3 regions of the Acidaminococcus timonensis genome follow, and region 3 is predicted to be linked to each of the others. Evidence: predicted binding sites of a transcription regulator. Region 3 holds the regulator's gene; each other region holds the start of a gene.
The links. The regulator HrcA, encoded in region 3, represses chaperone genes, less so after heat shock. The targets are predictions, from matches to a motif close to TGTTAGCACTCNNNTNANNNGAGTGCTAACA.
Positions count from the first base shown of each region.

Region 1: a site for HrcA is predicted at 5,900-5,930, ahead of BQ5462_RS03795 (Hsp20/alpha crystallin family protein). Genes of this name have one in related genera too.
Region 2: a site for HrcA is predicted at 4,315-4,345, ahead of groES (co-chaperone GroES). Genes of this name have one in related genera too.

Region 1 covers NZ_FNWH01000005.1:387,211-397,727, reverse strand. The annotation lists gene BQ5462_RS03825 (TAXI family TRAP transporter solute-binding subunit) at 1-332, shown strand, start outside; gene BQ5462_RS03820 (DUF1850 domain-containing protein) at 342-893, shown strand; gene BQ5462_RS03815 (TRAP transporter permease) at 916-2,844, shown strand; gene fumC (class II fumarate hydratase) at 3,047-4,423, shown strand; gene BQ5462_RS03805 (heat-shock protein Hsp90) at 4,467-4,811, opposite strand; gene BQ5462_RS03800 (C39 family peptidase) at 4,954-5,763, shown strand; gene BQ5462_RS03795 (Hsp20/alpha crystallin family protein) at 6,100-6,543, shown strand; gene BQ5462_RS03790 (hypothetical protein) at 6,743-7,054, shown strand; gene BQ5462_RS03785 (tryptophan transporter) at 7,153-7,722, shown strand; gene BQ5462_RS03780 (energy-coupling factor ABC transporter ATP-binding protein) at 7,715-8,575, shown strand; gene BQ5462_RS03775 (energy-coupling factor ABC transporter ATP-binding protein) at 8,572-9,414, shown strand; gene BQ5462_RS03770 (energy-coupling factor transporter transmembrane component T) at 9,411-10,079, shown strand; gene BQ5462_RS03765 (Tex family protein) at 10,186-10,517, shown strand, end outside.
Region 2 covers NZ_FNWH01000006.1:1,069,161-1,079,677, reverse strand. The annotation lists gene metG (methionine--tRNA ligase) at 1-671, shown strand, start outside; gene BQ5462_RS08895 (TatD family hydrolase) at 674-1,459, shown strand; gene BQ5462_RS08890 (3D domain-containing protein) at 1,595-2,578, shown strand; gene rnmV (ribonuclease M5) at 2,594-3,139, shown strand; gene rsmA (16S rRNA (adenine(1518)-N(6)/adenine(1519)-N(6))-dimethyltransferase RsmA) at 3,157-4,008, shown strand; gene BQ5462_RS08875 (cysteine-rich small domain-containing protein) at 4,005-4,268, shown strand; gene groES (co-chaperone GroES) at 4,396-4,686, shown strand; gene groL (chaperonin GroEL) at 4,751-6,382, shown strand; gene tpx (thiol peroxidase) at 6,625-7,137, shown strand; gene BQ5462_RS11530 (hypothetical protein) at 7,178-7,312, shown strand; gene BQ5462_RS08855 (PH domain-containing protein) at 7,387-8,013, opposite strand; gene BQ5462_RS08850 (nucleoside hydrolase) at 8,174-9,196, shown strand; gene alr (alanine racemase) at 9,297-10,466, shown strand.
Region 3 covers NZ_FNWH01000006.1:334,919-345,435, forward strand. The annotation lists gene BQ5462_RS05470 (FCD domain-containing protein) at 1-324, shown strand, start outside; gene BQ5462_RS05475 (SLC13 family permease) at 566-1,834, shown strand; gene ttdA (L(+)-tartrate dehydratase subunit alpha) at 1,906-2,805, shown strand; gene ttdB (L(+)-tartrate dehydratase subunit beta) at 2,805-3,425, shown strand; gene BQ5462_RS05490 (DMT family transporter) at 3,515-4,414, shown strand; gene hemW (radical SAM family heme chaperone HemW) at 4,507-5,640, shown strand; gene hrcA (heat-inducible transcriptional repressor HrcA) at 5,750-6,790, shown strand; gene grpE (nucleotide exchange factor GrpE) at 6,801-7,415, shown strand; gene dnaK (molecular chaperone DnaK) at 7,471-9,333, shown strand; gene dnaJ (molecular chaperone DnaJ) at 9,357-10,517, shown strand, end outside.

The DNA.
Region 1 (10,517 bases), on a different contig from region 3:
CCATCGATGGAGAAGCCATCAAGAACCTGACGGCCAAATATCCTTTCTATATGCCGTTCAAGATTCCCAAGGAATCCTATGATACCGAGGTGGATACGCCTACGGCAGCTGTGATGAACGTGATGCTGGTGGACAAGAAACTGCCGGATGATGTGGTCTACGACCTGCTTACCGGGATCTATTCCCAGAAGGGGCTGGAGACCATCGGCGCTTCCCATGCCACGGCCAAACGGGAAATCACCCTGGATACGGGCCTGAGAGGCATCAAAGGGACCTCTCTGAAGCTGCATCCCGGTGCGGAAAAATTCTGGAAAGAAAAAGGGAAGCTGTAACGCTGTCCCATGAAGGGTAAAAAAAAGATCCTGGCCTGTCTGGCCCTGCCCTTTGCCGTCGGACTGCTGTTCTGGTGGCATTGGGCCAGCCGGACGGTCCTGCGGATCAGGGATTATCAGACAGGAAAGACCTATGTGGAATTTCCCGCCGGCAGGGGGGACCGGCTGTTTTTCGGCTGGATCCATTCCCTGGAGCATATCCACTGGCATGAATACTTCCATGTGGCTGACGACAACAGCCTGGTGCTGGATACCATCTCCTTTCCGTCTTTTGGGGCGGGGATCCCGGAAAATAAGGGGAAGAAGACCTGGATCGATGAAAAAGGAAACATCTACATGGATGAAATCGGCCAGGTGTTCCCCCGGATCGACTGGCTGAATTCCCATTACGCAACCCGGGAAATCCGGCTGAATGACCAGCTGATCACCAGCGGACGGCTTCTTCCGGAACACACCCGACTGACCCTGATCATAGAGAAGAGGGGGTATTTTGATGGACGACTTGAAGAAACGCTCGACAGATTCGGGTGCAGACGCCTTCTCCCAGGCTCCCGTCAATAAGGACGGGATCATCACTGGAGATATGACGGAAGAAATGGCCGCCAAGACCAGTGCCATCATTGAAAAGGTGGACAAGGAAAGCGCCACCCGGAAATTCACCGGAAAAATCAAAAGCTTCTTTTACATTTTTGCCATCCTGGTTTCTCTGTACCATTTGTACACGGCCATTTTCGGGCCTCCGGTGACCCTGGTCCACCGGTCCCTCCATGTGGCCATGATGTGTTCCATGTGCTTTTTGATGTATCCCATGCGGAAAAAATCCAGTCGGACCACACCCAGTTTGTTTGACTGGTTCCTGGCCGCCATTTCCTTTGTGATTCCCTTTTATATCTGGCATGATTACCTGGGAGTCGTAGAGCGGGCCGGACGGGCCAGCGACATGGATATGGTGATGGCCACCCTGCTGGTGGCACTGGTGCTGGAAGCCACCCGGCGGTGCAGCGGCAAGGCCCTGCCCATCCTGAGCCTCTGCTTCATCCTCTACGGGATGTACGGACGGGAATTCCCGGGAATGTTCATGCACCGGGGCTATGACTGGCTCAGCCTGTCCAATCATTTCTTCGCCAATACGGAAGGGATCTACGGGACTTCCGTCAACGTATCTTCCAGCTATATTTTTCTGTTCATCCTTTTTGGCTGCGTCATGACCAAATCCGGCATGGGGAAATTCTTCAATGACATTTCCCTGTCCCTGGCCGGGCACACCAAAGGCGGTCCCGCCAAGGTGTCGGTGGTGGCAGCCGGGCTGCTGGGCTCCATCAACGGGTCGGCTGTGGCCAACGTGGTGACCACCGGATCCTTTACCATCCCCCTGATGAAAAAGACCGGGTATTCGGCGGAATTCGCCGGAGCCGTGTCGGCAGCGGCTTCTGTAGGGGGCCAGCTGCTTCCGCCCATTATGGGGGCAGCCGCCTTCATCATGGCGGAAATTCTGGGGGTCAAGTATTCGGAAATCATTGTATGGGCAGCCATTCCGGCGCTCCTGTACTATATGGGAATCATGATCCAGGTCCAGCTCCGGGCCTCCAAGGACGGGCTGGTGGGGGTGCCCAGGGAACAGCTGCCCCGGACCCGTGATGTATTGAAGGCACAGGGCCATCTGATCATCCCCATTGTGTTCCTGCTGTACATGCTGTTCATGTCCGGTTCCACCGTGGTGTATGCGGCGGTGCTCACCATCGGGGTGACCATCCTGGTGGCGGCTCTGAAGAAAGCCACCCGGATGAAACCCAAAGCCATTGTGGATGCCCTGGCGGAAGGGGCCAAACAGACGGTGAGTGTGGCCATTGCCTGTGCCTGCGTGGGTATCGTGGTGGGGGTTTCCTCCAAGACCGGATTCGGGCTCACCATGGCCAACACCATCATCAGCCTGGGGAACACCAGCATCATGTTTACCCTGGTGTTCACCATGATCACCTGTATGATCCTGGGTATGGGACTGCCTTCCATTCCCTCCTACATCATTACCTCTTCCATTGCGGCGCCCGCCCTGTTCAAGCTGGGGATTCCCAATGCGGCGGCCCACATGTTCAGCTTCTACTTTGCCATGTTCGCCAACCTGACGCCTCCTGTGGCGCTGGCGGCCTTTGCGGCAGCCGGGGTGTCCGGCGGGGATCCCATGAAGACCGGATGGACTTCGGTGAAACTGGCAGTGGCCGGGTTCATCATTCCCTATATCTTCGTGCTTTCGCCCCAGCTGATGCTGATCAATACAACCTTGGGAGAAGGGTTGTTCACGGCGGCTACAGCAGCCCTGGGAGTATTCCTTCTGGCAGTGGCCTGCGAAGGGTATGTGTATGCACCGGTGAATGTGGTGATGCGGCTCGTTTCCCTGGCCGGGGCCCTGCTGCTGATGATCCCTGGGATCCAGACCGATATTGTGGGGGCTGTGATCCTCATCGGGGTGATCCTGTTCCAGAAAAGAAAAGCCAAAACATTGCAGGTGGCATAAAGGGCGGCATGGAAAAATGCTTTTTCCGCGCCCGGCCACCGGCCATGGAAGTCGGCTGATGCCGGCCTGACAGAGGAGCTGTGGATGAGTTGTCCACAGCTCCTTTTCATGGAACCCGGCGTGGTACAGGGGGCTGTGATTTGACAAACTTCAGGGGCTATGAAATAATGCTTTTATCCAATACAAAGTGAGGGGGAGCAGCATGGCGAAAAAAGAAGAATGGCGGCTGGAACGGGATTCCATGGGAGAAATCAAGGTCCCGGCGGACAGATACTGGGGGGCTCAATCGGAGCGGAGCTTCGAGAACTTCAAGATCGGTACGGAAAAGATGCCCATGGAAGTGATCCGGGCTTTTGCCTATCTGAAGAAGAGCGCTGCCCAGGCCAACCAGGCTCTGGACAAACTGGACAAGAAACGGTGCCAGATCATCGGGAAGGTCTGCGATGAGATCCTGAAGGGTAAGCTGGACGGGAACTTTCCGCTGGCAGTCTGGCAGACGGGCAGCGGTACCCAGAGCAACATGAACGTGAACGAGGTCATCGCCCATCGGGGCAATGAACTGGCCGGAGAGGCCCTGCTGCACCCCAATGATCATGTGAACATGTCCCAGAGCTCCAACGATACCTTCCCTACGGCCATGCATATTGCTGCTGTATGGGAAATCGAAAAGAACCTGCTGCCCCACCTGGATGATCTGGTGGACGCTTTCAAAAAGCTGGAAAAGGCCCATAAGGGGATCGTGACCACGGGCCGGACCCATTTGCAGGATGCGGTGCCGGTGGCCTTCTCCCAGGAAATTTCCGGCTGGCGGACCATGCTGGAACGGAACCGCCAGGAACTGAAGGCGGCGGAAAAAGGGCTGCTGGAACTGGCCCTGGGTGGTACGGCTGTAGGCACCGGGTTGAATGCCCCCAAGGGGTTCGACAAGAAGGTAGCCGGGTTCATTGCCAAGAACACCGGTTTCCCCTTTGTGACGGCTCCCAATAAATTCCATGCGCTCACCAGCCTGGATGATATGGTCTTCGCCCACGGTGCCCTGAAGGCACTGGCAGCCAACCTGATGAAGATGGCCAACGATGTGCGGTGGCTGGCTTCCGGGCCCCGGGATGGCCTGGGCGAAATCACCATTCCGGCCAACGAACCGGGTTCCTCCATCATGCCCGGGAAAGTGAACCCTACCCAGTGTGAAGCCGTGACCATGGTGGCTGTGCAGGTCATGGGGAACGATGCCGTCATCGGCTTTGCCGCTTCCCAGGGGAATTTCCAGCTGAACGTGTTCCTGCCGGTGACCATCTACAATTTCCTGCAGAGCGTGCGGCTGCTGGGGGATGTGATGGAATCCTTCCGGAAGAACTGTGTGGTGGGAATCAGGGCCAACAAGGACAAGATGGCCTACAACCTGCATCATTCCCTGATGCTGGTAACGGCCCTGAGCCCGTACATCGGCTACGACAAGTGTGCCCAGGTGGCAAAACTGGCTTTCAAGGACAACATTTCCCTGAAGGAAGCCGTGCTGAAGCTGGGCTTCATGGAAGAAAGCGAGTTCGACAAGGTGTTCCATCCGGAGAAGATGGTATAAAAAATAAGAGCGCCGCGGAGCGGCGCTCTTATTTTTTATTTCCTTATTCACCCAGCATTTCCAGGATCTTGGAACCAGCCGTGCAGGCCGGGCAGAAGCAGTATTTGCCGCCATCGGCTTTCACCTTCTGGCCCTGGGCCAGCATCCTGGCAGCCTGTTCTTCCCCGAAAGCCTTTTTGGCAGCGTCGGAAGCGAAGAAGGGCAGCACCTGGTCGATGGTGCATACGTCTTCCTTCAGGGCAGCCCGCAGCAGCGCGGTCAGGTTGGCCTGGGCAGCGGTACCGTCGGCTGCCAGCCATTTTTCAGCCAGATCTTTCAAACCGCTGTATACGCTGGGAGCGGCCACCAGATTTTTTACTTCAGAAACCAATTCTTCATGAGTTGCCATGGGAATCATCCTTCCTGTAAATAAATTTATTACAACAATATTATAGCACATCTGACAGAAAAGAGTTAGTCAATTTTTAATGGATTTCGTATAATAGAAAAGAATGAACAAGAAGAGAACAACATGTGACGAGGTGAATGAGATGCTGTTTGGCAAAAAATTGGCAATGTGGGTTTTGACCGGGATTCTGGCCGGAAGTATGGCTCTGCCGGCATTGGCAGCGCAGAAGGACAACTTTACGGATGACATGAAGATCACCGGGGTGGAGAAGATTACCCAGGACCAGGGAGCCGCTTCCATTGAGCGGAAACTGGACCACAAAAAGTCTCCCTACTATGTCCATCCGGATTTTTACCATATGCATTCCAAGGGATCTTTGACGATCCTGCCCTGCTTCAAAACCATCCAGCAGTCCAGTGAATGGTCCTGTGGTCCGGCTTCGGCCCTGATGGTGCTGAACTGGTACGGACGTCAGAAGGACTGGACGGAACAGAAACTGGCGGATCTGCGCCATCCTCTGCAGGATGTGGCAGTCCCCGGCTTCCCGAATGGCTACCCGGGTACCACTTTGGAACAGATGAAGGATATGTTCCAGAAGGTGGGGGGCTTCGATCTGGTGACCACAGAAGATTATGCCCAGGCAGGAAAGACTTTTGGCCCGGAAGACATCAAAGCCACCCTGAAGGCAGGGAAACCCATCCTGGTGGGGTGGATCGACTGGGGCGGCCACTGGCAGGTGGTCATCGGCTATGATGACATGGGTACCGCCGATACCCAGGATGATGTGCTGATCGTGGCAGATCCCTATGATACCACGGATCATGACCAGGATGGATATGGCATCTATCCGGCGGCCCGGTTCTTCTCCACCTTCGATATGTACGGGCAGTTCCCGAAGAAAGAAGGAGGGAACCACAACCTGTTTGTGATCGTCTCTCCTGCAAAACCGTGAGCGGGCGCACCCAAGGGGGCGTCTCTGCAGTGTTGCGGTCATTGGACCGTGCAGGAATCGTAAGGGGAGTATCCATGGAGGGGCGGGCATATGGACCCGCCCGCTTTTTTCGAAAAAAGTCAAAAAATCTTTGACTTTTTAGCACTCAACGCTTGACAGTGCTAACAACTTGTGCTAGTATAATAGTCGGACGAAGGAAAGACCCACAGAAGGGTTCCCGTAAGGAACCTGGAACGCTGGACGACGGGTTCCCTTGCGGAACCCCGGGAATCCGAAAGCCTTTCGGTAGTCTCAAAAGCTGACCTTCAAGGTCAAGATTGAATGGAGGAATGGCTTATGTTACTGCCTGCTGTTTTCAATGACAATGTGTTTGATGATCTGATGGATGATTTTGATGATGTGTTCTCTGTGCGGAATCCTCTGTACGGGAAACATGCCAGAAATATGATGAAGACCGATGTACGGGATGTGGGCGACCATTATGAACTGGATATCGATCTGCCGGGCTTCAAGAAGGATGAAATCCATGCACAGCTGCAGGATGGGTATTTGACCATCAGTGCCAGCAAGGGTGTGGACAAGGATGAAAAGGACAAGAAGGGCCAGTACATCCGTCGTGAACGTACCTTTGGCCAGTGCGCCCGGAGCTTCTATGTGGGTGAAGGCGTTACGGAGGCCGATGTGAAGGCCAAGTACGAGAATGGCATCCTGGAATTGAGCGTTCCCAAGAAGGAAGCCAGGAAAGTGGACAACAAGAAATACATCGCCATCGAAGGCTGATGGCCTGCAGGAAACCCCGCCGGGAAACCGGCGGGGTTTCTTTTTATGAAAAAAGACGGATGTGCCGTTTGCGTCACAAATTTTCAATAAGAACACAGTAGATATATGATAGAAACGTGAATTCTATCAGGCTGGATTGAATAGGGTATGGGGGTATGATACACTACTGGAGAATGAGGAAAAATGAGGCGGTAGCAGTATGGACAGAAAGAGGAAAACAACGTTGGCAGACGAGACTCCAAAAACACATCTGATGACTTTTGCCCGGAAATTCACCCTGCAGGAGTGTTATGAACGGGTCCTGCTGGTAAGGGCGTCCATGAGCGGATACATCCTGAGCCATGAGTTCAAATATCTGTTTGCCCGGGAGAATCTGAAAAAGCTGTGCCTGACACAGGCCCTGAGGATCTTTGATGTTCCCCAGGATAAGATTGAACTGCTTCTGGTGGAAATGAAGACACAAAAAGACAAAATGCTGGAAGTGAGCCGGCGGATCTTTGCAGAGCTGTGAAATGTCACAGCTCTTTTTTATGGCCCCTTCTGCTTGACAGTCAGAGATTTGACACATAAACTATACTCATACATTTGTAGCAAAGGAGTATAGCAATCATGGACAAACCGATTCCGGATCTGATTACGGTGGAAGCAGCCAGGGACACCCATCGCTGGGTAGCCATGACGGCCCTGCTGCTGGCCATTGGTGTCATCCTCCATACCATCAGTCCCAATGTGGGCGGGGTCACCCCCAACTGGACCATTGCCATGTATTCCATCACCATCTGCCTGACGAAACCGGGCCTGACCCGGGCCCTGGGCATTGGATTCGTGGCCGGTCTGACTCTGGTCCCTTCTTCCAAATCCGCCTTCCCGCTGGGGAACATCGCCAGTGAAGTGAGCGGGGCCCTGACGGCCTGTATCCTGGTGAAGGCCTTCGCTCTGACCCATCTGGAGAACCTGAAGGTGAAACCGTTCATCGTGGGTTTTGTGGCCACCAGTGTCAGCGGTGCCGTATTCACCTACATCCTGAAACTGGTGCTGGGGCTGCCCCTGACCGTGTGGACCCATGCCATGCTGCCGGTGGTGTTCACCGTGGGGGCTCTGAATGGGGTGGTGACCCAGGTGCTGTTCAGCCCTGTACGGAAGATCTTCTATGCAACGGAGGGGAAACACCATGAGTGACAGTGCCATTCGGATCTCGGATTTTTATTTTGCCTATCTGAACAGTGACCTGGTGCTGAAAAACATCAACCTGGACATCCAGAAGGGCAGCTTTACAGCCATCGCCGGTCCCAGCGGTGCCGGCAAGACCACCCTGTGCAAGGCCATGACGGGTATCGTGCCCCATTATTACGGGGGACGGTACTACGGCAAAGTGGAAGTGCTGGGAGAAGACCTTAAGGGAAAGAAAATCTCGGAAATCGCCATGCGGGTGGGCATCATGATGGATGACTACGAAAGCCAGATGGTGTCCCTGACCGCCGGAGAGGAAATCGCCTTTGGCCTTCTGAACCATGGATTCTCGCCGGATGAGGTGGACCAGCGGGTGAGCCAGGCCCTGGCCGATGTGGGCCTGCCCGGCCGGGAAAGCTACCAGCTGGACGAACTGTCCGGGGGCCAGCGGCAGCGGCTGCTGCTGGCATCGGTGCTGGCCTGCCGGCCGGAAGTGCTGATCCTGGACGAGCCGGTGTCGGCTCTCGATCCGGACGGAGCCCGGTCCCTGTATGCCCTGCTGTACAAGATCTACCAGCAGCACAACATGACCGTGGTGGTGGTGGAGCACGACCTGAACTACCTGCTGCCCTACATGACGGATCTGGTGCTGATCAGCGGCGGCGAGGCCCGGGTACAGGGACCTTTCGAACAGGCGGCCCGGAAGGCTTTCCAGCAGGAAGACCTGCGGGAGAACCTGCCGGAACTGTGGCAGGTGAAGCTGGGTCTGGAAGAGAGATTCCACTGCCGGCTGGGCAACTGGCGCAGTGAGGACGAAGCGGAAGAGGAACTGACCCGGAAATTCCAGGGAGGCAAGGCATGATTGAAGCAAAAGAAGTGAACTTCGCCTATCGCAGAGGGGTACCCGTGCTGCAGGATATCCAGTGCAAGGTGGAAGATGGAGAAGCCGTAGCCCTCCTGGGGCACAACGGCAGCGGCAAGACCACCCTGAGCCGGCTGTTCATGGCGCTGAACCACCCCCGCAGCGGACAGGTGCTGGTGGACGGCGTGGATATCGTGGACTGCGAACCGGCGGACCTGGCGGATAAGGTGGGCTATGTGTTCCAGAACCCGGACCTGCAGCTGCTGGGAGATACGGTATATGATGAAGTGGCTTATGGTCTGCAAACCCGGAAGATGCCTAAAGCGGATCTGGATAAACAGGTGCGGGAAGCCGTGGAAGCCATGGGGCTGACACCCTGCCTGGACCAGTATCCCCGGGGGCTTTCCTTCGGCCAGAAACGGCGGCTGGGGGTAGCCGTGGCCCTGGCCCTGCAACCCCGGACCCTGATCCTGGACGAAATCACCAACGGCCAGGATGAACAGGAAAAGCTCCATATGATGAACTACCTGTCCAGGCTGCAGAGGGAGAAACACATCACCCTGATCCTGATCACCCACGATATGGAAATCGCCCGGAAGTACACCACCCATGCCCTGGTGCTCCACGATGGGCAACTGGTGTATGACGGGAAAACAAAGGAACTGTTCGACGGCAGGCGGCCCATTGAGGAATGGGGCCTGAAGCAGCCGGTACTGGCCCGGCTGGGAGCGCTGTTCGGGGTGGATGCGGACAGCCCGGAAGTCCTGTGTGACCGGCTGGAGCTGAAGGAAGCTCCGAAAGAAGGACGGAAGGAAGAGAAAGAAGGTGGCAAGGCATGAAGCTGACCGCTTTTACGAAACTGATCCTGGTGCTGGCGGTGACAGCCTGGGTGTTCCTGCTGCCGGTAGCGGCAGTGGCCACGATCCTGGCCCTGGAACTGGTGATTTTGCTGTACATCAAGCGGGACCGGATGACCATGGCAGCCATCGGGACGCTGACGGTCTTTACCGGGATGATGGTGGTGCTGCAGCTGCTGTTCGGTTCGGCACTGTACGTGGCGCTTACCGGCGGGCTGCGGATGTTCGTCATGACCACGGCGTTTCTGTGCCTGCTGGCTTCCACCCGGATCCAGGAAATCGCCCAGGCGCTGGTGGAAAAATTCCATATGCCCTATGAATACGCCTTCATGCTGACTACGGCCCTGCGGTTCGTTCCGGACTTCCTGTCGGATTCGGCCATCACCCTGGACGCCCAGTCCTGCCGGGGCTATTCCAACCGGGGCAATGCCTTCAAACGGCTGTATGCGTACCTGGCGGTGGTGAAACCGCTGGTGATGCGGGCCGTGGCCAAGTCGGACACCCTGGCCCTTTCCATGGAACTGAAGGGGTTCGGCCCCAATACCTATAAAAACCGCCGGCCCATGCGGCTGCATGGACTGGATTACGTGACGCTGCTCCTCATCATCGTGCTGAGCACGTATCCCATTTGGGTAAAACATATCTAAAGCTGACGCATAACCCGGGCGCACGATCTGGACTCATCTTGTGTGCCTGGAAAAAGTCGGGGCTGCGGGGATCCGCAGCCTTTTTTTTACGAAAGGAAAATATCCAATGAAACAAACTGACATTGCCCCATTGATCGCCGGGGAACTGGGTTGCAGATCCATACAGGTGGAAAAGACCATCGAACTGCTGGATGGGGGCAACACCGTTCCCTTCATCGCCCGGTACCGGAAGGAGGTCACCGGTTCCCTGGAGGACGAACAGATCCGGACCATCGAGGACCGGCTGAATACCCTGCGGAACCTGGTGAAGCGCCAGGAGGAGATCCTGACCAGGATCGACGAACAGGGCAAACTGACACCGGACCTGCGCCAGGCCATCGAACAAGCCCAGAAATTGACGGAACTGGAAGACCTGTACCTGCCTTATAAGCAAAAACG
Region 2 (10,517 bases), 730 kb from region 3:
CCACCCCATGGATCCTGGCCAAGGATCCGGCCCAGGCCAAACGGCTGGAAGCGGTGATGTACAATCTGGCCGATGCGGTACGGAACATCGCCATCCTGATTTCTTCCATGATGCCTTTCTCCGCACCGAAGATCTTCGAACAGCTGGGTCTGCCGGTTCCGGAACAGTTTGATCTGAACGAAGTGGCCTGGGGCAACTTCCCTGATGGCACGAAAGTACAGAAGGGCCAGCCCATCTTCCCGCGGATCGAGGAGGAAGAAGAGGCGAAACCGGCTGCCAAGGCAGAACCGAAAGCCAAAAAGGCGGAAAAGAAAGCCGACAAAAAGACCGCCGGTGTGGTCACTCCTGACCAGTGCACCATCGATGACTTTGGCAAACTGGACCTGCGGGTGGGGACCATCCTGAAGGCCGAAAAGATGGAAAACGCCGACAAGCTGCTGAAGCTGGAAGTGAAAGTGGGCGACGAGAACCGCACCATCGTGTCCGGCATTGCTCCCTATTATCAGGAAGAGGAACTGGTGGGCAAAAATGTGATCGTCATCGCCAACCTGAAGCCGGCCAAACTCCGGGGTGTGGAATCCCGGGGCATGCTGCTGGCCGCTTCCGATGGAAAGGGCAACCTGAAGCTGGCGGAAGTGCCGGGGATTGCCTCCGGCAGCCGGGTGAAATAAAAATGGAAAAGCTTCCTTTGTTCGATACCCACGCCCATCTGGACGTGGAAGAGTTCGACGCAGACAGGGAAGAGCTGCTCCGGAAAATCGGAGAGACCATGGCCGGGATCATCGATCCCGGCTGTGATCTTCTCAGCTCGAAAAAGGCGGTAGCCCTGGCCCACCAGTACCCTTTCGTGTGGGCGGCGGTGGGCATCCATCCCGAAGAACTGGGCCACAGCAGCTTCGACCAGCTGAAGGACATCGAAGCCCTGTGTGCCGACCCCAGAGTGGTGGCCATCGGGGAAATCGGACTGGACTATTATAATGATGAACATTCTCCCCATCCCCTGCAGCAGGAATACCTGGCCCGGCAGCTGGAACTGGCCCGGAAAGTGGGCCTTCCGGTGATCATCCATGACCGGGATTCCCATGAGGATGTGCTGAAGGTGATCCGGGAAGCGGGGCAGGGCGTGAGAGGCGTGCTCCACTGCTTTTCCGGCGACTGGGCCATGGCGGAGGAAGTCCTGGCCATGGGCTGGTATCTGGGCTTTGGCGGCACCAGCACTTTCAAGAATGACCGGGGGGTGCGGTCCATCCTGGCCAGAGTACCGGAGGACCGGATCCTGTTCGAGACCGATTCCCCCTATATGGCGCCGGTGCCTTACCGGGGCAGGCGGAATAACCCTCTTTATACAGCCATCGTAGCGGAACGGGCGGCGATGCTGCGCGGGACCACACCGGAAAATATCATGAAAAGTTCAACAAAAAATGCGGAAACCCTGTTTTTCCGGCTCAAACACGCATAAAACGTATGTATAGTACACAAAATTGTCACGAATTAATGCAATGCAAATGTACATAATTAACAGCTGGTACTAATTCATTTTTGACAGGAATCGCCTTCTTATGGTATGATGCAAGCACTTTAAGGAGGCGAAACTTTGCGAAAATCACAACCTTTTAAGCGTCCCTATAAGTGGATTGTAGTCTGTCTGATGCTGGCTGCCAGCGTCAACTTCGTGGGCTTTGCGGCCCAGCCGAAAGACGTAAGCATTAAAGTGGACGGGCAGACCATCAACCTGAAGACCAGGGCCCTGACGGTTCAGGGTGCTCTGGAAGAAGCCGGTGTTGTCCTGCAGAAAGCTGATGGCTACGATGTAGTCGGCAGCGAGAAGTTCAGCGACGGTGCCACCATCGAAGTGGTACGGGCTATGCCTGTGAAAGTATGGAAAGGCGGAAGGACCACCGAATATACCATCGGACGCAAAACTGTGCGAGACGTATTGAATGCTGTGGGAGTGGATTACAAAGGATACCAGGTCTACCCCGGGCTGGACACGGAAGTGACCCCCGATATGACCATCCGGATCCTCTCTCCCAAAGACAAGCTGACCACGGAAACCCGTGAGATCCCTTACCAGGTGGAAATGCGCAACAACGATGATCTGCCCCGGGGCAGACAGAATGTGATTTCTGCCGGCCAGAACGGTGTGGAAAAGGTGACCTACCGGGAAGTAAAGGTGGGCGATGAGACGGTCAGACAGGAACTCCATTCGGAGGTCGTAACGGAACCTGTCTCTGAAATCGTGGAAGTAGGTACGGGAAATAACCTGAATATGGTCGAAACCTCCCGTGGTTTCGTCCGTTACCGTTCCGCCGAGACGTTTGAAGCTTCGGCTTACACCATGGCGGAAGGCAGCGGCACAGGGCTTACTTCTACGGGTGTGGTACCCTATCACGGCGTTGTGGCCGTGGATCCGGATGTGATCCCCTATGGGACCCGGATGTACATCCCCGGTTACGGCTTTGCGGTAGCAGCGGATTGCGGCGGTGCCATCAATGGAAATACCATCGATCTGTACATGGAAGACTACGGTGATGCCATGGACTGGGGTCGACGGGATGTAACTGTTTACTTTTTGTGATACCAGGAGAAAATCGTGCTGAAAGAAGTGCTGGTCGTTGAAGGAAAGATGGACACCGTGGCGGTGAAAAAGGCCGTGGATGCGGATACCATCGAAACCGGTGGCTTTACCCTGGCTCCCTATACGCTGGCTCTGATTGAAGCAGCCTACAAGAAACGCGGGATCATCATCATGACCGATCCTGACGGCGCCGGGGAACGGATCCGCAAATTTTTGACGGAGCGGTTCCCCAAGGCCGGACAGGCTTTTGTGCCCAAGGCTGAGGCACTGGCCCACCACGACGTGGGGATTGAACAGGCTCAGCCCCAGGCCATCCGCAAAGCCCTGTCCAAAGTGCGTTTCCAGGAAATGGAGCCCCGAAAGGAATTTTCCTCTCGGGACTTATTTGTTTCCGGTCTGTCCGGTTCGCCGGAGGCTGCTGTAAGAAGAGACCGTCTGGGTGCCATTCTGGGCATCGGTTATGGCAATGTGAAACAGCTGGTCCACCGGCTGAACAATTATGGGGTGACCCGGGAAGAATTCCAGGCTGCCCTGGAACAAGTGAACAGGGAAGAGGAGTAGGGAGAACTATGGACACCATGCTGCATCCGGTGATCGCCAGTCGGGAAGTGACCCGGTATATCCTGGAGACTTTTGGCCTGCGGGCCAAGAAGAAGTTCGGGCAGAACTTCCTCATCAATGAAAAAGTGGTACGGGGCATTGCTGAATATGCCCAGGTGGGTCCTGGTGACCTGGTGCTGGAAATCGGGCCGGGCATTGGTACGCTGACCCAGGCACTGGCCGAAACCGGCGCCCGGGTGAAGAGCGTGGAAATCGACCGCAGCCTGCTGCCTGTGCTGGCCAGGACCCTGGAAGGGTACCCAAATGTGGAGATCGTGCCCGGGGACGTCCTGAAGATCGACCTGGCAGAGGTGACGGAGCATCGGCCCTTTACGGTGGCCGCCAACCTTCCCTACTATATCACTACCCCCATCATCTTCGCCCTGCTGGAGCAGGATCTGCCCCTGCAGCGTCTGGTGGTCATGGTCCAGAAGGAAGTGGCGGAGCGGATGATCGCCTCTCCGGGGGGCAAGGACTATGGGCCTCTGTCCCTGGCTCTTCAGTATTACTCCCGGCCCAGGCTGGCCATCCCGGTACCCGCCCATGATTTCATGCCCGCCCCCAGGGTGGACTCCATGGTGGTGGTGTGTGAAAAACGGGAGCAGCCGCCGGTGAGCGCCAGTCCCAAAGCCTTTTTCCAGGTGGTGCGGGCGGCGTTCTCCCAGCGCCGGAAGATGCTGAGCAACTGCCTGAAGACCCTGGGCCTTTCCGCGGACCAGGTGAAGGAGCTGATGGCCCAGGCGGGCATCGACCCCAAGCGGAGAGGGGAGAGCCTTTCCATGGAAGAGTTCGGCCAATTGGCCAGTGCCTGGGAAGCCTTCCAGAAATGAGCACAAACTACAAATGCTTCTCCCACCGGGAGTGTGAATTCTACCCCTGCCACAAGAATGCGGACCCGGATCATTTCAACTGCCTGTTCTGCTACTGTCCTCTGTATTTATTGGGAACAGAATGCGGCGGCACCTATCAAATCCTGGCCGGCGAGGTGAAGGACTGCAGCGATTGCCTGTTTCCTCATCAGCCCGAGAACTACGATAAAGTGGTGCAGAAGCTGAAACAGAAAATTTTCAAGCCTTTTGATAAAAAATAGTCAAAGGGCTTGATTTTTTTTTGAAACATGCTATTATAGATACTGTAGTTAGCACTCCATTAGATTGAGTGCTAATAACACCAGAAAATATCAAATTGCTCATAGAAATTGAAAGGGGATCTGTAAGATGTTAAAACCTTTGGATGACCATGTTGTAGTTGAACCGATTGTGCAGGAAGAAAAGACCAGCAGCGGGATTTATCTGCCGGATACGGCCCATAAAGACAAACCCCAGACTGGTAAAGTCGTTGCCGTCGGTACGGGCCGTCTGCTGGAAAACGGGACCCGGGTTCCTTCCGAAGTCAAGGCTGGGGATACGGTTGTATTCGCCAAATACTCCGGTAGTGATGTGACCCTGGACGGGAAAGACTACATCATCCTGAGAGACAGCGATATCCTGGCTGTTGTGGAAGAGTAAGAAATCCCATACCTGGTAGAAGATACCACACCTTACATTATCTGGAATTAAGGAGTCGATTGAAATGGCTAAACTGATTAAATTTGATGAAGATGCTCGTCGCGGCCTGGAACGCGGCGTCAATAAACTGGCTGATGCCGTAAAAGTAACCCTGGGGCCCAAAGGCCGTAACGTTGTCCTGGAAAAGAAATTCGGTTCTCCCACCATCACCAATGATGGCGTGACCATTGCCAAGGACATTGAACTGGAAGATCCGTTTGAAAACATGGGCGCTGCCCTGGTCCGTGAAGTTGCCACCAAGACCAACGACATCGCCGGCGATGGTACCACCACCGCTACGGTGCTGGCCCAGGCCATTGTGCATGAAGGCATGAAGAACGTGGTGGCCGGTGCCAACCCCATGGTCCTGAAGAAGGGCATCAAGAAAGCTTCCGATGCTCTGGTGGATGAACTGAAGAAGACGGCCAAGACTGTCAGCACCAAGGAAGAAAAAGCACAGGTTGCTTCCATTTCTGCCGGTGATGAAGAAATCGGCGGCCTGATTGCCGATGCCATGGAAAAAGTGGGTAATGACGGCGTGATCACCGTAGAAGAATCCAAGACCATGGAAACTTCTCTGGAAACCGTAAAAGGCATGCAGTTCGACCGTGGCTACATTTCCCCGTACATGGTAACGGATCCTGACAAGATGGAAGCCGTTATGAGCAATCCGTACGTATTCATTACCGACCGGAAGATCACCCTGATCAACGACATTATGCCGGTTCTGGAAAAAGTGGTACAACAAGGCCGTGAACTGCTGATCATCGCTGAAGATGTGGAAGGCGAAGCCCTGGCAACCCTGGTTGTGAACCGTCTGCGTGGCACTTTCAAGGCTGTGGCTGTGAAGGCTCCTGGCTTCGGTGATCGTCGGAAGGCCATGCTGCAGGATATCGCAACCCTGACCGGTGCTACTGTCATCAGTGAAGAAGTGGGCCGGAAACTGGACAGCGCAACCCTGGCTGATTTGGGTACTGCCGGCCAGGTACGGGTTACCAAGGATATGACCACCATCGTGGATGGCGGCGGCGACAAACAGGCTGTGGCCGATCGGATTGCTTCCATCCGTGCTCAGATCCCTGCCACCACGTCTCAATTCGACAAAGAAAAACTGCAGGAACGTCTGGCCAAACTGTCCGGCGGCGTGGCTGTGATCAAAGTTGGTGCTGCCACCGAAACCGAACTGAAAGACAAGAAACTGCGTATCGAAGATGCCCTGAACGCTACTCGTGCTGCTGTGGCTGAAGGCATCGTGGCCGGCGGCGGTACCGCTCTGCTGCAGGTACAGCCGGTTCTGGACAAACTGGAAGCTGAAGCCGAAGGCGACGAAAAGACCGGTATCGATATCGTTCGCCGCGCCATTGAAGCTCCTGTTCGTCAAATCGCCAGCAATGCTGGCTTGGAAGGTGCTGTAATCGTAGAAGGCGTGAAGAAGGCTGCCAAAGGCACCGGCTTCAACGCTGCTACGGAACAGTATGTGGACATGATCAAAGCTGGTATCGTGGATCCCTGCAAAGTGACTCGTTCTGCCCTGCAGAATGCCGCTTCCATCGCTTCCATGATCCTGACCACGGAAGCTGTTGTAGCCGACAAACCGGCTGAAAAACCGGCTGCAGGTGCCCCTGCCATGGGCGGCGGCATGCCCGGCATGATGTAATCCATCCTGTCAAATTCCAATAGAAAAAAGAGACCATCGCGCAAGCGGTGGTCTCTTACTTTATCCCCACATAAGCACCCGGTCCGTAAGGGTCGATTGCCCTGATGGACCCGCTTTACGCAACTCTTTGTAAATTCAATGCAAAAACTCTTTACGAATTATTATTAAAATGATATACTGTATCCATCCGATGAACGGATATGGATTTGAAAATTATGCTTATCATATAGGAGGAATGGAACATGGAAAAACGGACTGTGACTTTTGCGGGGAACCCTGTGACCCTGGCTGGACCGGAAATCAAAGTGGGGCAGCAGGCTCCCGATTTCAAGGTTGTGGATAACAGCCTGGCAGAAAAGACCCTGAAGGATTATGAAGGCAAGATCAAAGTGATCTCTGTGGTACCCAGCCTGGATACGGGTGTATGCGATGCCCAGACTCGCTGGTTCAACAAGGATGTGACCGGACTGTCCGACGATGTGGTGGTCCTGACCATTTCCATGGACCTGCCCTTTGCCCAGGCCCGCTGGTGCGGCGCTGCCGGTGTGAAGAACGTGGTGACCCTGTCCGATCACCGGGATGCCTCCTTCGGCACGAACTACGGCTTCCTGATGGAAGGCCTGCGGCTGGAAGCCCGGGGCGTGGTGGTCATCGACAAGAACGACAAGGTGACCTACGTGGAATACGTTCCGGAAGTGACCCATGCCATCAACTTCGACGGTGTCCTGGCAGCCGTTAAGAAGCTGATCGGGTAATAGAACCTGGAAGATCCACGATTACCTGACGGTGGGGGCCGTGCCCGGTTCCGCCTTCTTCCACGAACCCATCAACAAATACATGCGTCTCCACTTCGCCAAGAACAAAAAGACTCTGGAAGAAGCACTGGAGCGCCTGAGCAAGATCTATGAAAAAATGCCCGTAAAACGCTGATCCTGTTTTTTACATTCAAAAAGAACCCGTCCCAAAATTGGGGCGGGTTCTTTCCTTTAGCTAGTGACTGTTAACTAGTGACTAGTGACTGAGTCCTGCGTATCCTCATACGCCTTCTTGCATGCTTCCACGAAGGCCTGGGGATCCCGGACGTAGTCGAAGGAATATTCCTTTTTCTGGTAGATGATGCTGACAGTACCATAACCGGCTTTTCTGCCCAGGAAGCCCTGGGTGACGATGGCTTTGGCGGCCAGGTCCAGGGAGAACATGAACTGCTTCTTCTTGAACAGACCCTTCAAAATCACCAGCCGTTTGTTGGTGAGCACCATGCCCTGGGATTTGTACTTCAGGTACCGGACGGCGATCCAGATGACGCCCGCAGGCACGTACAGGATGGTCAGGATCAGGGGCCAGAAGAAATACATCAGGGACTGTTTGGCCTGCAGCAGGGGCTTTTCCGGTACTTCTGCCGGCTGATCCACCACTTCGGCGTCTTTGGCGGCCTGTTCCGTCTGGCTTTCGGCGGAGGCTGCGGCAGCGTCCGTCTGCTCGGCTGTTTTGGCTTCTGCGGTTTCTTCTGCCTCTTCCGCTGCGGCTTCCTCTTCCAGCTCTTCTTTTTCTGGGACGATTACTTCCGGTTCTTCGGCTTTTTCTGTTTCCGGCTGCTGTTCCGGCTGTTTTTGTTCAGGATTGGGTTCCATGGTATGACAACTCCTTTACCTCGGGGGTAGAAAACTTTCCCTACGATTATATCATATTCCGGGCTCCTGTGGCAGAAAGAAGGAACTTGCAAGGACGGTTTCTGCGTACTATACTTTAAATTGATTCAATTGCTGGAGCAAATGCTGGGAGGCGTTATCCTTGTGGAATTTTGGTAAGAAGATCGGGAGCCTGGTGGTGGGGACCCTGCTGGTCTGTACCCTGGGGACAGGGGTGGCGGCTGCGGAGACGGACCGACCGGGAACCGGGGAGCTTTCCACGCCGGCGCTGGTCTATGACGGGGATCCGGGCAGTGATGATGCCTTTGCCCTGTTCCTGCTGAAACAGAACGGGAAGGTGCCCGACCTGGTGCTGTCTACCTTCGGCAATGCACCGGAAAAGCAGACCTATGCCAATGCAGCGCTGGTCACCCGGGCCCTGGATATGAAAGTGACCGTGCTGCCCGGTGCGGATCGTCCCTATAAGGGAAAGAAGTGGAAGAACGGGAAGGACGGCTTCAACGGAGAAGACGGGCTGTATGGTATCTCGGAAGCCTGGCGGAAGAAGCTGGGCCTGTCCAGAAACCAGATGGAAAGCAGCGGCGACCTGGCACTGACGAAAAAACAGCTGAAACAGCGACACCACATCACCTACCTTGCCACCGGGCCCTTATCCACCCTGGCGGATCTGCTCCAGGATCCGGACATCAAAAGCCGGATCGACAGGGTCTGGATCGTGGGAGGCAACCTGTGGGAAGATCCGGGGGACCCGGAGGAGGAAGCCAATTTTTCCCGGGATCCCAGAGCGGTGGAGCAGGTGCTGAAAAGCGGCCTGGACATTACCCTGTTCCCTCTGGATTTGACCAGCAGCCAGATCGTGGATGAACCGGAAATCCAGAAACTGGCCGGCTATGGGACCTATCCGGAGTTCCTGGAACTGCTGCGGGGGAACCAGGCGGCCCACGCCCAGCGGGGCATGGAAAATGCCGCCGTGCTCCACGACATTTTCCCGGTACTGTATTTGCTGGATGCGGGCAAATTTACCGGAGAAGACAAGAAACTGGCGGTGGATACCCGGACCGGGGCTTTGACGGAAGCGCCGGACGGCGCCACGGTCCATGTGGTGCTGGGGGTGAATCCCCGTACCCAGTGGAGAGCCCTGGAACGGGCTTTCCAGAACCACTGAGCCGATCCTCATCCGTAAGGGCGCTGTCCGGATTTTGCTTTAGGCAAAATACCCTCCGGCAGGCACGCACAAGTCATTACCATAAAAGGAGAGTTGCATGATGAAAAGCACATTGCGTCGCACCTGGGCTGAAATCGATCTGGATGCCCTGGCCTACAACTATCATAAGATCCGGGAGCACATCGGACCCAAGGTGAAATTCCTGGGGGTGGTGAAGGCCGATGCCTACGGCCATGGAGCCGTGCAGGTAGGGACGAAGCTGCAGAAGCTGGGTGCCAACTATCTGGCCGTCAGCAGCATCGATGAAGCCATGGAACTGCGGTTCAACGGCATCACCATGCCCATCCTGATCCTGGGCCATACGCCCCGGGAACAGGTGGACCGGCTGATCTGCTTCAACATCACCCAGGCCGTGACCTGTGAAGCCAAGGCCCTGGAATACAGCGAAGAAGCGGTGAAATACGGGGGCACCCTGAAGATCCACGTCAAGGTGGATACGGGGATGAGCCGGCTGGGCTACATCTGCGAAGGGGATTATTTCGAGCATGGGGTGGAAGGCATCATCCATGCCTGCAGCCTGCCCGGCCTGGAACCGGAGGGAATCTTCACCCACTTTGCCGTGGCCGATGAGCCCGGTGAAGAAGCCCTGTCCTATACGAAGCACCAGTTCCAGCTGTTCCGGCACGTGTGCGACGAAGTGGAAAAACGCACGGGCAAAAAGTTCAAGCTGCGTCACTGTGCCAACACCGGGGCCACCACCCTGTTCCCGGAAACCCATCTGGACATGGTGCGCCCGGGCCTGCTGCTGTACGGGTATGGGGAATTTGCCCGGAAGCTGGGACTGAAACCGGTGATGGCGGTGAAGACCACCATCAGCACCATCAAGATCTATCCCAAAGGCACGAAGATCAGTTATGGCGGCATCTACACCTGTGATAAGACCACCCGCATGGGGGTGGCGCCCATCGGGTACGCTGACGGGTTCATGCGGTGTCTGTCCAACCGCTGCAGCTTCGTGACGGAGCAGGGCCTGGCACCCCAGAGGGGCCGGATCTGCATGGATATGTGCATGATCGACCTGACGGATAAACCCGGGGTGGATGTGGGCAGCGAGCTGGAGCTGTTCGGGAACCGGCAGTCCCTGGATGACCTGGCTGAACAGGCCGGGACCATTCCCTATGAAATCACCTGCAACATCAGCAAGCGGGTGCCCAGGGTATATATGGAAGACGGAAAAGTCATCGGCAGGGAACTGCTGCTGCGGATGTAAAAAAAGAGGGGGCTGTGAAAAATCACAGCCTCCTCTTTTCAGTGGCGGGTG
Region 3 (10,517 bases):
CGCCAGTGCCTGCTGGATCATCGGTACACTGACTACAAGCATTATAACGAAAGCTTCCACATGGCCCTGTGGGATGCGGCGGACAACCCCAAGCTGGCCCAGATCCTGGGCAGCCTGTGGAACGGACTTTCCCTGGGCTTTCTCATGACGGAAACCGACTATGCCAAGATCTCCTATTTCGAGCATCAGCAGCTGATGGAGGCCCTGCGGGCCCACGATCCGCAAAAGGCCCGTCAGCTCATGCATGAACACATGCACCGCAGCATGGAGAACCTGCTGACCAACTACCGGGAGCAGATTGGAAAAGAGAAGCCCGGGACCTGAGGCAGGAGGGACCTGAAACATAAGCCCGCTGGGCACGAAACAAGTGAGGGTGTGAGTTGTTCACACCCTCACTTGTTTTTGTATTTATGATATTGTAGCCAAAAATGAGATAACTTCATAACCCCATTGACTCATGGTGCCAATGGGGTTATAGTATAACCAAGAAATGGATACATTATCAAATATCAAAAACAAATCCAAGCGCGCAGGATGTGTAGAAATCCAAGGAGGAGAAAAGACAATGTCACCCATTACCATTACTCTTTGCTTACTGCTTTTTGTCATCATCCTGTTTGTTACGGAAAAACTTCCCCTGGCCGTCACTTCCATGATTGCCCTGATGGTGCTGGTCATGACCGGTGTGCTGAGTCCCAAGGATGCATTCGCCGGATTCGTGGACACCAACCTGATCCTGTTCGTCGCCATGTTCATCATCGGCGGTGCCTTCTTTGAAACGGGCATGGCCAACAAGGTGGGGGGCATCGTCACCCGGTTCGCCAAAACGGAACGGCAGCTGATCGTTGCTGTGATGCTGGTCACCGGCATCATGAGCGGTTTCCTGTCCAACACAGGTACGGCCGCCATCCTGATCCCGGTGGTCATCGGTATCGCTTCCCGATCCGGTTTCTCCCGGTCCCGGCTGCTGCTGCCCCTGATCTTCGCCGCCGCCATGGGCGGGAACCTGTCCATCATCGGTGCTCCCGGCAACCTGCTGGGCAAGAGTGCCCTGGAACAGATTGGGCAGGACATCAGCTTTTTTGAGTACGGCTATGTGGGCCTGCCCATCCTGCTGATCGGCACCGCCTTTTTCGCCACCGTCGGCCACCGGTTCCTGCCCACCAAGCAGGGCCAGACCGGAGAAAGCATCTACGACAAGGCGCCCGATTTCTCCCAGGTTCCTGTCTGGAAACAGAAAATGTCCCTGGTTGTCATGGTGCTGACCATCCTGGCCATGATCTTTGAAAAACAGATCGGCATCAAATTTTACCTGTCCGGCTGCATTGGGGCATTGATCCTGGTGGCAACCAACGTGATTTCGGAAAAACAGGCCTACGCTTCCATTGATCTGCAGACCCTGTTCGTGTATGGCGGTACCCTGGCCCTGGCCAAGGCACTGGCCAAAACCGGCGCCGGCAAAGCCATTGCCGATACGGTGATCGGCACCCTGGGACAGAATGCTTCTCCCATGGTCCTGCTGGCAGTGATCCTGCTGCTGAGCTGTGTGATGACCAACTTCATGAGCAACTTTGGCACCGCAGCCCTGCTGATCCCCATTTCCATCAATATTTCCCAGGCCATGGGCGCCGATCCCAAAGCGGTGATCGTGGCAACGGTCATCGGTGCTTCCCTGGCTTTTGCCACCCCCATCGGGATGCCGGCCAACATGATGGTCTTCGCTCCCGGCGGCTACAACTTCAACGATTACGTGAAGGCGGGCCTGCCCATGGTGATCATCGGTTACATCACATCCCTGATCCTTTTGCCGATCCTTTTCCCCTTCTATCCCTGATGGAGCGGAAAGTTTCAATGTATAATAGAATTACAACTACCCTGCACATGCACTGTTAAGGAGGAATTACAATGTCTAAAGAAGCCCAAGTGGAAAAAATGACCGACATTATGGCCAGGTTCGTTGGCTATACGGCCAAGGTCCTGCCCGATGATGTGGCCGCCAAACTGAAGGAACTGGCTGAAAAGGAAACGGTTCCCATTGCCAAACTGCTGTATGAAACCTACGCCAGGAACCAGAAACTGGCCAAGGAACTGAACCGTCCGTCCTGTCAGGATACCGGTGTGCTGCAATATTTTGTGAAATGCGGCACCAACTTCCCGCTGATCGGTGAACTGGAAGGCCTGCTGAAGGAAGCCACCGTTCGGGCCACCTTTGCTACCCCGCTGCGTCACAACAGCGTGGAAACCTTCGATGAATACAACACCGGCAAGAACGTAGGGAAGGGCACTCCCACCGTATTCTGGGAAATCGTCCCCGATTCCGATGAATGTGTCATCGATACCTATATGGCCGGCGGCGGCTGCACCCTGCCGGGTCATGCCATGGTGCTGATGCCGGGCGAAGGCTATGAAGGAGTCACCAAGTTCGTGCTGCAGCGCATGTACACCTACGGACCCAATGCCTGCCCTCCGTTCCTGGTAGGGGTTGGCGTGGCCACTTCCGTGGAAACGGCTGCTCTGCTGTCCAAGAAAGCCCTGATGCGGCCTCTGGGAACCCATAACCCCAACAAGCGGGCTGCTGAAATGGAAGAACTGCTGGAAAAAGGCATCAACAAAATGGGCCTGGGGCCCCAAGGCATGACCGGTTCTGCTTCCGTCCTGGGTGTCCACATCGAGAACACCGCCCGTCATCCGTCCGCCATCGGGGTGGCTGTGAACATCGGCTGCTGGAACCATCGCCGCGGCCACATCATTTTCGACAAAGACCTGAACTACACCATCACTTCTCATAAGGGGGTTGAATTATAATGGCTAACAAAGTAGTGCTGCATACGCCCATTAAATCCGAAGATATCGAAAACCTGAAAATCGGCGATATCGTGTACCTGACCGGCAAGATCACCACCTGCCGGGATGTGGCTCACCGCCGGCTGATCGAGGAACACCGGGAACTGCCGGTGAATCTGGAAGGGGGCGCCATTTTCCACGCAGGCCCCATCGTCCGTCCCATCGAAGGGAAGGAAAACGCCTATGAAATGGTTTCCATCGGACCGACCACGTCCATGCGGATGGAAAAATTCGAAAAGGATTTCATTCCCCAGACCGGCGTGAAACTGATCGTTGGGAAAGGCGGCATGGGCCCTGACACCATGGAAGCCTGCCAGAAATACAAGACCATCTTCTGCGTATTCCCCGCCGGTTGTGCCGTGGTTTCCGCCGTGCATTTCAAGAAGATCATCGACGCCCAGTGGAAAGACCTGGGGATGCCGGAAACCCTGTGGACCAGTGAAGTGGAAGAACTGGGGCCCCTGATCGTGGCTGTGGACACCAAAGGCGGCAACCTGTTCGAAGAAAACAAGAAAATCTACAAGAAGAGAGCCGAAGAAGTGTATGAGGAAATCATCCCTCATGTCCGGTTCATCAAATAATTCCAGTCGGCAAAAAGGGTGTTGCACATTGTGCAGCACCCTTTTTCTGTGGTAGAATGATTTCACTTGCTTGTGAGAAAGGAATTGCCATGGAAAAAGCCAAAGGAAATCTGTTGCTGCTGCTCACCGCTCTGATCTGGGGAAGTGCCTTTGTGGCCCAGAGTGTGGGCATGGACTATATCGGCCCCTTCACCTTCAGCGCTGTACGGAATCTGATCGCCATCCTGGTGCTGATCCCGGTGGTGTGGGTGTTCGGGTGCCCCCGGGAAGAGAAGAACCGGCTGACACCCTGTGAGCGGCTGAAACCGGACCCGGTGACCCTAAAGGCAGGCGTCCTGTGCGGAATCTGGATGGGCATCGCCAGCATCCTGCAGCAGGTGGGCATGGTCATGACCACCGCCGGGAAGGCCGGTTTCATCACGGCTTTGTACATCATCCTGGTGCCCATCCTGGGTCGTTTCCTGGGGCGTCCGGTGCGGAAAATCATGCTCCTGTGCGTGCCCATGGCCCTGGTGGGGTTCTACCTGCTGTGCGTGAAGGGGGGCTTCAGCATCTCCTTTGGAGATTTCCTGATCTTCCTCTGTGCCATCTTCTTTGCCGGCCAGATCCTGACCATCGACCATTTCCTGCTGCTGGGAGCCAGCAGTGTGAAGCTGGCCTGGGTCCAGTTTGCCGTGACCTTTGTGATTTCGGCGGTGCTCACCGTCCTGTTCGAGAAACCGGTGTGGGAGGCCCTGTGGGAGGCCCGCTGGGCGCTGCTGTACACGGGGATGCTCTCCAGCGGGGTGGCCTATACGCTGCAGATTGTGGGCCAGAAGTATACGGAACCTACCACGGCCACCCTGATCATGAGCCTGGAATCGGTGTTTGCGGCCCTATCCGGCTGGTTGCTGCTGGGCGAGACCATGACGGGGAAGGAACTGACCGGATGCGTGCTGGTGTTCGTGGCGGTGTTATTGGCCCAGATCCCCATCAAAAAACGGACATGAGCAGTTCCTCATGTCCGTTTTTGTCATAGATCTCCCAACAGGGTTATTTTTTCAATTCCTTCCTAAATTCCATTTCGAAAGGAGTACCTTCCATGAGCCATCCCTGGTCTTCTTATCAGGGGATTTACATCCACATCCCGTTCTGCGTGCACAAGTGTGCCTACTGCGATTTTGCTTCCTATCAAATTTATAACGACCATGTAATGGCTGACTATACCCGCCGTCTGGTGCAGGAAATCAGAAGCTGGGAACCGGACCTGCCCATCCGATCGGACGCCACCATGTATTTCGGCGGGGGGACTCCCAGCGTACTGCCCGTGGAGCTGCTGTTCCGGATCGTCCAGGCCCTGAAGGACCGGGGCTTCTGGAACCGGCCCCGGGAAGCCACGCTGGAAGCCAATCCGGGAACCCTTGATGGGGACCGGCTCCGGACTTATCGCCAACTGGGCTTTGACCGGCTGAGCCTGGGGATCCAGAGCTTCCAGCCGGCAGAACTGGCGGCCATGGGACGGATCCATATGGCGGAAGAGGCCAAAGAAGCCATCGCCCTGGCCCGGCAGGCCGGCTTTGCCCGGCTGAGCGGCGACCTGATCTATGGGTACCCCGGCCAGACTGTGGACAGTGTCCGAGATTCTCTCCACCAGCTGCTGGAGACCGGTGTGGACCATGTGTCCGTATACGGCCTGACGGTGGAGAAGGGAACCCGGGTGTACGCCCAGTTGCAGCAGGGAAAGGCTGTGCTGCCGCCGGAGGAAGCGGTCGGGGCCATGTACGACCTGCTGATGGATCAACTGCCCGAAGCCGGCTATCGCCGGTACGAAATCTCCAACTTTGCCCGGCCGGGACAGGAATCCCGGCATAACCAGATTTACTGGCACTATGACCCCTATATGGCCTTTGGGGCGGCAGCGTGCCGCTTCAACGGGAAACGGCGGGAAACGAATCCCCGCAGTCTGGTGGACTATCTGCAGGGAAAAGCACCGGAGGTGGAGGAGCTGTCCCCTTCCATCCGCCGGGAGGAACTGGTCTTCATGAGCCTGCGCACGGTCAGGGGGCTGTCTCTGCAGGAATTCCGGGAACGGACAGGAGAGGATTTCTTTCATATATATAAAGAAGGCTGGGAGCACTGTCTGAAACGGCGCTGGATCCAGCAGAACGGGGACCGGATCGTCCTGACACCTCTGGGGATGCAGTACGGGAACCTGGCATTTGAAGAATTTTTGTAAACGGGAAAATATTTTCAGGAAAAGTATTGACAATTTGACTAAAGAGGTGTATCTTTACCATTAGATGTTAGCACTCCAATGAAAAGAGTGCTAACAATCCAGGAAAGAGATGATTACAGTGCTGAGTGACCGCAAGAAAAAAATCCTTCAACTGATCATTGAAGACTATATCGAAACGGCTGAGCCTGTAGGATCTCGCAGCATTGCCAGGAAATACAACCTGGGGATCAGCCCCGCAACCATCCGGAACGAAATGTCCGACCTGGAACTGCTGGGGTATCTGGAGCAGCCGCACACCTCGGCGGGGCGTGTCCCGTCAGCAGCGGCCTACCGGTACTATGTGGACAGCCTGGTGAAACCTGCCGCACTGGCGCCCAATGATGTGGCACTGATCAACAGCTGGTTCCGGGAACGGGTCCACAGTATCGATGATATCTTCCAGTCCACTGCCAAGATTCTGTCGCGGATGAGCAAGAACGTATCCGTGGTGCTGGCCAACAAGGACAGCGCAGGGGTGTTTTCCTACCTGCGGTTCCTGCCCCTGAACGAGCACCAGGCCATCCTGTGCATCGTGGCTGATGACGGGCGGATGGACAACAGTGTGATCCGGATTCCGGCCGGTATGAACCGCCTGGAGATGGATACCCTGGCCCAGCGGGTGACCAATCAGCTCCACGGGATGAAACTGGACGATATCACAGACCAGGTCCTGAAAGAAGTCCGGAATGCTCTTGCCGGCGATAAAACCCTGTATGCTTCTCTGATCCAGGTGGTCAGACAGATGCAGAATGACCAGCAGGAGAACAAGATGTATCTGGGCGGAACCAAACAGTTGCTCAGCCAGCCTGAATTCAAAGATCCGGAACGGATCAAGGAGCTGCTGAGCGTGCTGGAGGAAGAGCAGATGCTGAAGGATATGCTGATGGCCGATAAAGACTCCGGTCTGAAGGTGACCATCGGCAGCGAAAACAAATTTTCCGGTATCCAGGATTGCAGCATGATCCAGGCCACCTACCGGCTGAATGGCCAGGTGGTTGGGACGCTGGCCGTCCTGGGCCCCACCCGGATGGAATATCGGAAAGTGATTTCCGTAATGGATTATCTCCACAATTACCTGCGGGTGGTCATGAATAAAATGGATGAAAAGTAGGGGAGGAACAATGGAAAAGGATACGCAGAAGGAAGCGGAAACCGTCAAGGCAGAAGCGGCCAAGGCAGAAGCCGGAACCGCGGAAGCCAAAGCCGAAAACCAGGCAGCAGCCGCTGACCAGGCCGAAAAGGCTGACAAAAAGGAAGAACAGGCGGCTCCGGATCCGAAGGATGTAAAAATCGCAGCTCAGGAGAAGCAGATCGCCGATCTGCAGAACCGGCTCCTTCGCCTGCAGGCAGATTTCGACAACTTCCGGAAACGGAACAATGAAGAACGGGAACGGCTGGGCCGGTATGTAACCGGTCAGGTGGCCCGGGAATTCCTGAAGGTGCTGGATAACTTCGAACGGGCGGAAGCCAGTCTGAAAACCAGCCAGGATGACAACGCCCTGCAGGTGGGAATGGAAAAAATCCACAAGCAGTTCGAAAAGGCGCTGCAGACCCTGCACATCGAAGAAATCCCTGCCCAGGGAAAACCTTTCGATCCCAATATCCACGAAGCCGTCATGCAGGGCAGCAATCCGGACCTGCCCGATGAAAGCATCGATCTGGTCCTTGAAAAAGGCTATAAGATCGGTGACGATGTGATCCGGCACTCCAAAGTGCGGGTCGTCCGGAACGATTGATTGCAAACAACTTTTTAACCATAGAAGATTCCAGATTTGACAGGAGGAATTCATTATGTCTAAGATTATTGGTATTGACTTGGGGACCACCAACTCCGTAGTAGCTGTTATGGAAGGTGGCGAACCTACAGTTATCACCACCCAGGAAGGCGGCCGTCTGACTCCTTCCGTGGTTGGCTTTACGAAAAACGGGGAAAGACTGGTAGGCCAGCTGGCCAAACGGCAGGCTGTGTCCAACCCTGAACGGACCATCAGCTCCATCAAACGCCATATGGGCACGAAATATACGGTGACCATCGACGGCAAGAGCTATACGCCGGAACAGATTTCCGCCATGATCCTGGAAAAGATGAAGGGTGATGCGGAACGGTATCTGGGTGAAAAAGTCACCGAAGCCGTCATTACGGTACCGGCTTACTTCAACGACAGCCAGCGTCAGGCCACCAAGGATGCAGGCCGGATCGCAGGGCTGGATGTAAAGCGGATCATCAACGAACCGACCGCTGCTGCACTGGCCTATGGGATCGATAAATCCGACGACCATACCATCCTGGTCTATGACCTGGGCGGCGGCACCTTCGATGTGTCCATCCTGGAACTGGGCGACGGCGTGTTCGAAGTGAAATCCACCAATGGGGATACCCATCTGGGCGGCGATGACTTCGATAAGCGGATCATGGACTGGATGTGCGACGAATTCAAGAAACAGAACGGCATCGACCTGACCGGCGACAAGATGGCTATGCAGCGGATCCGTGAGGCTGCTGAAAAAGCCAAGATCGAACTGTCCAACATGCTGACCACCAACATCAACCTGCCGTTCATTTCCGCAGGCCCTAACGGCCCTGTGCATATGGACCTGGATCTGACCCGGGCCAAATTCGATGAAATGACCAGTGATCTGGTCGACCGGACCATCGTCTGCGTGAACAAGGCCCTGAGCGATGCCCACATGACCCCGAAAGACATCAACAAAGTCCTGCTGGTTGGCGGTTCTTCCCGTATCCCGGCTGTGCAGGAAGCCATCAAACGGACCATGGGTCAGGAACCGGCACACGGCGTGAACCCGGATGAATGTGTAGCCATGGGTGCTGCCATCCAGGCCGGCGTTCTGGCTGGTGATGTGAAAGACGTCCTGCTGCTGGATGTTACGCCTCTGTCCCTGGGGATTGAAACCATGGGCGGCGTGATGACCAAGATCATCGATCGGAACACCACCATCCCGACCTCCAAGAAACAGATCTTCTCTACGGCTACCGATAACCAGCCTTCTGTAGACATCCATGTGCTGCAGGGCGAACGGGAAATGGCTGCCGACAACAAGACCCTGGGTCGTTTTGAACTGAGCGGCATTCCGGCTGCTCCCCGGGGAGTGCCTCAAATTGAAGTGGCCTTCGATATCGATGCCAACGGTATCGTGAACGTAAGCGCCAAGGATCTGGGTACCGGCAAGGAACAGAAGATCACCATTACTTCTTCCGGCAGCCTGAGCAAGGAAGAAGTGGATAAGATGGTGAAGGAAGCCCAGGCCAACGAAGCTGCCGACAAGAAACGGAAGGAAGCCGTGGAAGCCAGGAACCAGGCCGATACCCTGATTTACCAGGCTGAAAAGACCATCAAAGACATGAACGGCAAGGGCCATGATGATCAGATCAAGAAGGTCCAGGATGCCATCGCTGCTTTGAAGGAAACCATGAAGAGCGACGATACCGACAAGATCAAAGCCGATACCGAAGCCCTGCAGAAACCGCTGTATGAACTGAGTGCGGAACTGTATAAACAGAACCAGGGCGCCGCTCAGGGTGCTGCTGGTGCTGCCGGTGCCAATGCCAATGCGGGCGCAGGTGCAGGCGCTGAACAGAAGAAATCCGACGACGATGTGGTGGATGCCGAAGTCGTGGACGATGATAAGAAATAAGCTTTTCCTAGAGGGAGATACTGATGGCAGAGAAGAGAGATTATTATGAAGTGCTGGGCGTGTCCAGGGACGCTTCGGCGGAGGAGCTGAAAAAAGCTTACCACAAACTGGCACGCAAGTATCATCCTGACTTGAACAAAAACGATCCGACAGCAGCTGATAAGTTCAAAGAGGTCAACGAGGCCTACAGTGTCCTCAGCGATCCCCAGAAGAAGGTGGCCTACGACCAGTATGGTCATGCCGCCTTCCAGAACGGGGGCGCCGGTGCCGGTGGAGCAGGCAATCCCTTCGGTGGCGGGTTCCAGGGCTTTGGCGGTTTCGGCGGCGGTGAAGGCATGGACGACATCTTCAATATGTTCTTTGGAGGTGCCGGCCGTGGCGGAGCCGGTCGTCGGGCCGACAATGGACCTCGTCAGGGCGCCGATCTGCGGATGGATATGCAGATCACCTTTGAAGAAGCAGCCTTCGGCACGGAAAAGAAAGTCCGCCTGAACCGGGAGGAAGAATGTGAGACCTGTCACGGGTCCGGAGCGGCTCCCGGCAGCACGCCGGAAACCTGTCCGGACTGCCATGGGACAGGGGAAATCCGGGTTACCCAGAATTCTCTCTTTGGCCAGGTGGTCAATGTACGGACCTGCCCCAAATGCCATGGCACCGGGAAAATCGTGACCAATCCCTGCAAGGATTGCCACGGGACCGGCCGGGTGAAGCAGAAGAGAACCCTGACAGTGAAGATCCCTGCCGGTGTGGACAACGGCTCCCGCCTGCGGGTGGCCGGAGAAGGGGAAGCAGGACTGCGGGGCGGCCGTCCTGGGGACCTGTATGTGTACCTGTATGTGAAACCCCATAAGTTCTTCGAACGGGAAGGCACCACGGTCACCTGCGAAGTGCCCATCAACATCGTGCAGGCAACCCTGGGGGCTGAAATCGAAGTGCCGACCCTGTACGGCAAGGTGAAGGTTCGGATTCCGGAAGGGACCCAGCCCAATAAGGTCCTGCGGCTGAAGGGCAAGGGAATCGTATCCCTGCGGACAGGCCAGAAGGGTGATCAGATGGTACGGATCAAGGTTGTAATCCCCACCGGGCTCAGCGAAGCCCAGAAAGATGCGTTGCGGAAGTTCGGCGAAGCCAGCGGAAGCACCATCAATCCGGAAGAAAAAAGCTTCCTGAATAAAATCAAGAAT